2 regions of the Lysinibacillus canaveralius genome follow, and region 1 is predicted to be linked to the other one. Evidence: a T-box and tRNA genes for the amino acid it is inferred to sense, from the RefSeq annotation. Region 1 holds a T-box; the other holds one or more tRNA genes.
What was found. A T-box is a leader RNA that pairs with one kind of tRNA and senses whether it is charged. The one in region 1 lies ahead of ileS (isoleucine--tRNA ligase), so its partner is inferred to be a tRNA-Ile.

Region 1 (3,419 bases):
CGCTTTTCCTGTGAACAATGTAGAAACAGCCAGTAAACTATAGAAAAACCCCCGTGTCTGATCAATTCCTTCAATCACCACATCCGCTGGAAACTGCTCCTGAAATTTATCGGTATTTGTAAACGGATAATGATGCTGGGCAAATGGCATCGAGCCGCTGTCAAACCAGACATCGATGACCTCTGGCGTACGGTTCATCTCCCCGCCGCATTTTCTGCATGTGCAGACTACTTCGTCGATATATGGTTTATGCAGCTCCAAAGAATCGGTTAAAGGATTTTTAGACATTACGCTAAGGGCTTCCCTGCTTTCGGGAGCTTCTTCGTATCCGCAGTCCTCGCAAACCCATACATTCAGCGGGGTCCCCCAGTAGCGGTTCCTGCTGATATTCCAATCTACCGCATTTTCCAGAAAATTGCCGAACCGTCCGTGTTTGATATACTCCGGATACCAGGTTACCTGCTCATTGTTTTGCAGCATTTGTTTCTTTTGCGAAGTCATATCAATGAACCAGCTGTCCGTCGCATAATAAAGCAGCGGTGAATCACAGCGCCAGCAGTGTGGATAACTATGCTCATACTTTTCCTTTGAAAACAGCAGCTGTTTGTCTGCAAGCAGTTTGATGATGTCAACATCGCACCCTTTGACAAACCGTCCTGCCAACTCCGCTACCTCAGCTGTATAGCATCCTTTTGGATCTACAACATTCACAAAGGAAAAACCGTTGTTCTTTATTATTCTATAATCTTCATCCCCGTAAGCTGGCGCAATATGAACAACTCCTGTACCGCTCTGTCCTGTTACATAATCAGCCAGTACCACTTTATGGCCTTTTTCAACTGTTACAAAGTCAAATGGCGGAACATAAGACTCGCCCTCGAATTCCTTTCCGCTATGTTCACTTAAGATATCAACCGATTGTTTGAACACTTTTTCAACGAGAGTTTTCGCTACGACATAGATTTCATTTTCGTATTTCACCCGTACATAAGTTAATGCCGGATTCACCGCTAGTGCTACATTAGCAGGCAATGTCCAAGGCGTCGTCGTCCAGCCGAGGAAATACTCGCCGCGGCCTTTCCTTTTAAACTTTACAGTTGCTGATAAATCCTTCACATCCTTATAGCCCTGCGCAACTTCATGCGAGCTCAGTGACGTCTGGCAGCTTGGGCAGTACGGTGAAACACGGTGCCCTTTATACAAAAGGTTATTTTTGTGAATATGGCTCAAGATGTTCCAAACGGACTCGATGTAGTCATTGCTGAGTGTTACATATGGATCGTCCATATCCACCCAATAACCGAGCTGCTCGGTAAAAGAGCGCCATTTTCCCTCATACGTAAAAACACTCTCCTTGCACTTTTGGATAAATGCTTCCACACCGTATTTCTCGATCTCCTGTTTACCAGAGATACCAAGTTGTTTCTCGACGCCTAATTCTACCGGCAGTCCATGGGTATCCCAGCCTGCTTTTCGCTCCACCCGAAATCCCTGCATCGTTTGATAACGGGCGACTACATCCTTAATCGTCCTGCCCAATGCATGCCCGACATGGGGCAGTCCATTGGCAGTCGGAGGGCCTTCGTAAAAGACAAAAGCTTTGCTGTCCCTGCGGCTTTCAACCGTCGCTTTAAATACCCCTTCCTCTTCCCATTGTTTACGGATGTTCTTTTCTCTTTCTGTAATTGTTTCTTTCTTTGATTTAGCTTGCATGTTTGTTCCTCCTATACAAAAGTGTATAAAAGGCATACAAAAAACCCCGTCCCAAGCAAGGGACGAGGTTTACCCGCGATTACCACCCTAATTCTATTGGAAACGCTCCAATAGCACTCAGCAACGTACAATCATACGCGTTCCTTTTAACGGTAGACACCCGGATTGACCTACTTGTGCTTTCGGTCAATCTTCTCGGAGAGGATTTTCATGTAGCATCTGCACACCGACTTCCACCAAAATGCCGGCTCTCTGTAGAACAAAATGAAACACTACTCTTTCTCGTCAACGAATTTTGTATGCTTTTTATTGAGAATTATCTTAACAAACAGATAATTCCATGTCAATAATAAGAATGCCTATTTTTATCCAAAAACGAACGGATAATTAACGGGATATTTTTCTCCGATATTTAAAAGTCACCAGGCCGAAAACAACATAGAGACCTCTTACTAAAAACAACAGGGAGCTCCTCTATAGTATCCTTTGATACATTGCCCATTCATTTGCTTTCTTGACTAATTCATCAGCATACTGCTGCTTAGCTTGCTGGTATTGGTGATGATTCTCAGGGAACTGTTCAGCTAATAGCAGCTTATGTTCTCCGTACTCCCTCGCGTCTTTAGGGTGCTGTAATAAATATGCTTTAAAAGTAAGGTGGATGTCGATGTGTTCATTTCCTCTTTGAAAAATATGCAGGTGATGGGTTCTGTTTTCTGCTCCCTTTGTAAAATACCGTCTGCCTGTAATACCGTTCTCTCCTTTAGCTGTATAGCCAAGTGCGATCAGCTTTTCGGTATATGCATCAACTCTTTCCATATCTTGTACAACCATTAACATATCAATAATCGGCTTAGCAAAACCGATAGCAGAGATTGAAGTACTGCCGATATGGAACAAACTAATAATGTCATCTGTAAAAATATTATGTAAGACTTCCTCTTCCTTGCGGTAGGATTCAGCCCACTCCTCGGTCCATCCCTTTATATTTGTTTTTCTCAAATACGCCCTCTTTTCTCCTAAAATCCACTTCGGCTTTTAATCTTCTGCTCAATGACATCAGCTGCTTTTACAGGACCCCCTGCCTGGTGGAATGTATGAGCTAGTTTTTCAGCGTTTTTTTGATAGCTCACATCCCCCGATATTTTGGCTACAGCCTTCACTAGACTGCTCGGCCGGTCATCCTTTAGCTTAATGCCTGCCCCCAGTTCAACTGTCCGTTCCGTAACAAGCAGCTGCTCGCTATGCTGCGGGAACAGCACCATTGGCACACCGAAATACAAACTTTCGTTTACACTGTTCATGCCAGAATGTGTGATAAAAATATCTGCCTGCTGTAAAATGGCAATTTGATCTACGTGCTGTTGGATTGTAAAATTGGCCGGTATACTCCCAAGTGCATCGACATCTGTCTTACTGCCAACTGACATCACCACATCATAATCTGTATTTTTAAAAGCTTCGAGACAGTGCTTGTAAAAATGCTTATTTTGATTTAGCACTGTTCCGAGAGAAATATAAATCAGCTTGTTATGACGTTCCTTCAACTCTTCTTTTGCCGATTGTGTGATGGAAGGACCTACAAAAGCATAGCGGTCAGAAAAAGTGTCCGCAAGCGGCTGGAATTCTTTTGATGTGTAGACAATCGTATCGGTTTCATTATTATTTTCAATTATGGTAATAAAATTGGCCACATGATAGCCATG
Region 2 (3,419 bases), 2.1 Mb from region 1:
ACCACTGACATCAAAGATGTCAATCCACAGCTTCGGTGAATCGTTTAGCCCCGATACATTTTCGGCGCAGCGTCACTCGACCAGTGAGCTATTACGCACTCTTTAAATGATGGCTGCTTCTAAGCCAACATCCTGGTTGTCTAAGCAACGCCACATCCTTTTCCACTTAACGATTACTTTGGGACCTTAGCTGGTGGTCTGGGCTGTTTCCCTTTTGACTACGGATCTTATCACTCGCAGTCTGACTCCCGTGTATAAATATCCGGCATTCGGAGTTTGTCTGAATTCGGTAAAGCGAGATGCCCCCCTAGTCCAAACAGTGCTCTACCTCCGGTATTCTCAATCACGAGGCTAGCCCTAAAGCTATTTCGGAGAGAACCAGCTATCTCCAAGTTCGATTGGAATTTCTCCGCTACCCACACCTCATCCCCGCACTTTTCAACGTGCGTGGGTTCGGGCCTCCAGTAAGTGTTACCTCACCTTCACCCTGGACATGGGTAGATCACCTGGTTTCGGGTCTACGACCACGTACTATTTCGCCCTATTCAGACTCGCTTTCGCTGCGGCTCCGTTTTCTCAACTTAACCTCGCACGTAATCGTAACTCGCCGGTTCATTCTACAAAAGGCACGCTATCACCCATTAACGGGCTCTAACTACTTGTAGGCACACGGTTTCAGGTTCTCTTTCACTCCCCTCCCGGGGTGCTTTTCACCTTTCCCTCACGGTACTGGTTCACTATCGGTCACTAGGTAGTATTTAGCCTTGGGAGATGGTCCTCCCGGATTCCGACGGAATTTCACGTGTTCCGCCGTACTCAGGATCCACTCTGGAGGGAATAACTTTTTGGCTACAGGGCTTTTACCTGCTCTGGCGGACCTTTCCAAGTCGCTTCGCCTAAATCATTCCTTTGTAACTCCGTATAGAGTGTCCTACAACCCCAAGAGGCAAGCCTCTTGGTTTGGGCTCTTCCCGTTTCGCTCGCCGCTACTCAGGGAATCGAATTTTCTTTCTCTTCCTCCAGGTACTTAGATGTTTCAGTTCCCTGGGTCTGTCTCTAACGCGCTATGAATTCACGCGAAAGTACTGCGCGATTAAACGCAGTGGGTTCCCCCATTCGGAAATCCCCGGATCAAAGCTTACTTACAGCTCCCCGAGGCATATCGGTGTTAGTGCCGTCCTTCATCGACTCCTAGTGCCAAGGCATCCACCGTGCGCCCTTATTAACTTAACCAATAAGTTAACGCTAACTCGAAGAGTTAGACTTCAGTTTACACGTCAATTACTTGACTTGTTTGACTCATATCTATTTAAAGATAGAAATTTGTGTTTGCTTTCAATGTCGTTTTATCCAGTTTTCAAAGAACAATTGTTTGCTCCATGCGATAAAAAACGCTGGAGTAAAATATTTGGTGGAGCCTAGCGGGATCGAACCGCTGACCTCCTGCGTGCAAGGCAGGCGCTCTCCCAGCTGAGCTAAGGCCCCAAATAAGAGGTATATAAATAATTTATATGGTGGGCCTAAATGGACTCGAACCATCGACCTCACGCTTATCAGGCGTGCGCTCTAACCAGCTGAGCTATAGGCCCTCTTTTGAAAGTATGAACTTTCAAAACTGAACAGCAAGAACGTTAACGTATATCACCGTGTGATATACTTCCGAAAAATATCCTTAGAAAGGAGGTGATCCAGCCGCACCTTCCGATACGGCTACCTTGTTACGACTTCACCCCAATCATCTATCCCACCTTCGGCGGCTGGCTCCAAAAGGTTACCTCACCGACTTCGGGTGTTACAAACTCTCGTGGTGTGACGGGCGGTGTGTACAAGGCCCGGGAACGTATTCACCGCGGCATGCTGATCCGCGATTACTAGCGATTCCGGCTTCATGTAGGCGAGTTGCAGCCTACAATCCGAACTGAGAACGGTTTTATCGGATTAGCTCCCCCTCGCGGGTTGGCAACCGTTTGTACCGTCCATTGTAGCACGTGTGTAGCCCAGGTCATAAGGGGCATGATGATTTGACGTCATCCCCACCTTCCTCCGGTTTGTCACCGGCAGTCTCCTTAGAGTGCCCAACTAAATGATGGCAACTAAGAACAAGGGTTGCGCTCGTTGCGGGACTTAACCCAACATCTCACGACACGAGCTGACGACAACCATGCACCACCTGTCACCGTTGTCCCCGAAGGGAAAACTGTATCTCTACAGTGGTCAATGGGATGTCAAGACCTGGTAAGGTTCTTCGCGTTGCTTCGAATTAAACCACATGCTCCACCGCTTGTGCGGGCCCCCGTCAATTCCTTTGAGTTTCAGTCTTGCGACCGTACTCCCCAGGCGGAGTGCTTAATGCGTTAGCTGCAGCACTAAGGGGCGGAAACCCCCTAACACTTAGCACTCATCGTTTACGGCGTGGACTACCAGGGTATCTAATCCTGTTTGCTCCCCACGCTTTCGCGCCTCAGCGTCAGTTACAGACCAGAAAGTCGCCTTCGCCACTGGTGTTCCTCCAAATCTCTACGCATTTCACCGCTACACTTGGAATTCCACTTTCCTCTTCTGCACTCAAGTCCCCCAGTTTCCAATGACCCTCCACGGTTGAGCCGTGGGCTTTCACATCAGACTTAAAGGACCGCCTGCGCGCGCTTTACGCCCAATAATTCCGGACAACGCTTGCCACCTACGTATTACCGCGGCTGCTGGCACGTAGTTAGCCGTGGCTTTCTAATAAGGTACCGTCAAGGTACAGCCAGTTACTACTGTACTTGTTCTTCCCTTACAACAGAGTTTTACGAACCGAAATCCTTCTTCACTCACGCGGCGTTGCTCCATCAGACTTTCGTCCATTGTGGAAGATTCCCTACTGCTGCCTCCCGTAGGAGTCTGGGCCGTGTCTCAGTCCCAGTGTGGCCGATCACCCTCTCAGGTCGGCTACGCATCGTCGCCTTGGTGAGCCGTTACCTCACCAACTAGCTAATGCGCCGCGGGCCCATCCTGTAGCGATAGCAGAACCATCTTTCAACTTTCTAACATGAGGTAGAAAGTATCATCCGGTATTAGCCCCGGTTTCCCGGAGTTATCCCAGACTACAGGGCAGGTTGCCCACGTGTTACTCACCCGTCCGCCGCTAACGTTAAGTCGGTGCAAGCACCAACAAAACGTCCGCTCGACTTGCATGTATTAGGCACGCCGCCAGCGTTCGTCCTGAGCCAGGATCAAACTCTCCATAAAAGTAGTTTGAGTTAAGCTCAAAATGTTGCTGACTATTGTTTTAGTCAAGTTGTCTCTTTCAATTAAGAAAGAAAATTATTGTTAACGTCTTGCTTGTTCAGTTTTCAAAGTTCATAAAATTGGTGGAGCCTAGCGGGATCGAACCGCTGACCTCCTGCGTGCAAGGCAGGCGCTCTCCCAGCTGAGCT

Region 2: it encodes a tRNA-Ile, which carries the amino acid that the T-box ahead of ileS (isoleucine--tRNA ligase) is inferred to sense. The anticodon was not compared.

The regions. Positions count from the first base shown of each region.
Region 1 is NZ_CP154840.1:2,100,446-2,103,864, reverse strand. Features, by position in the region: gene ileS (isoleucine--tRNA ligase) at 1-1,713, opposite strand, end outside; T-box leader at 1,769-2,011, opposite strand; gene AA0Y26_RS10585 (GrpB family protein) at 2,188-2,715, opposite strand; gene AA0Y26_RS10580 (macrolide family glycosyltransferase) at 2,733-3,419, opposite strand, start outside.
Region 2 is NZ_CP154840.1:4,566,611-4,570,029, reverse strand. Features, by position in the region: rRNA gene AA0Y26_RS23040 (23S ribosomal RNA) at 1-1,233, opposite strand, end outside; tRNA gene AA0Y26_RS23035 (tRNA-Ala) at 1,410-1,485, opposite strand; tRNA gene AA0Y26_RS23030 (tRNA-Ile) at 1,513-1,589, opposite strand; rRNA gene AA0Y26_RS23025 (16S ribosomal RNA) at 1,677-3,231, opposite strand; tRNA gene AA0Y26_RS23020 (tRNA-Ala) at 3,352-3,419, opposite strand, start outside.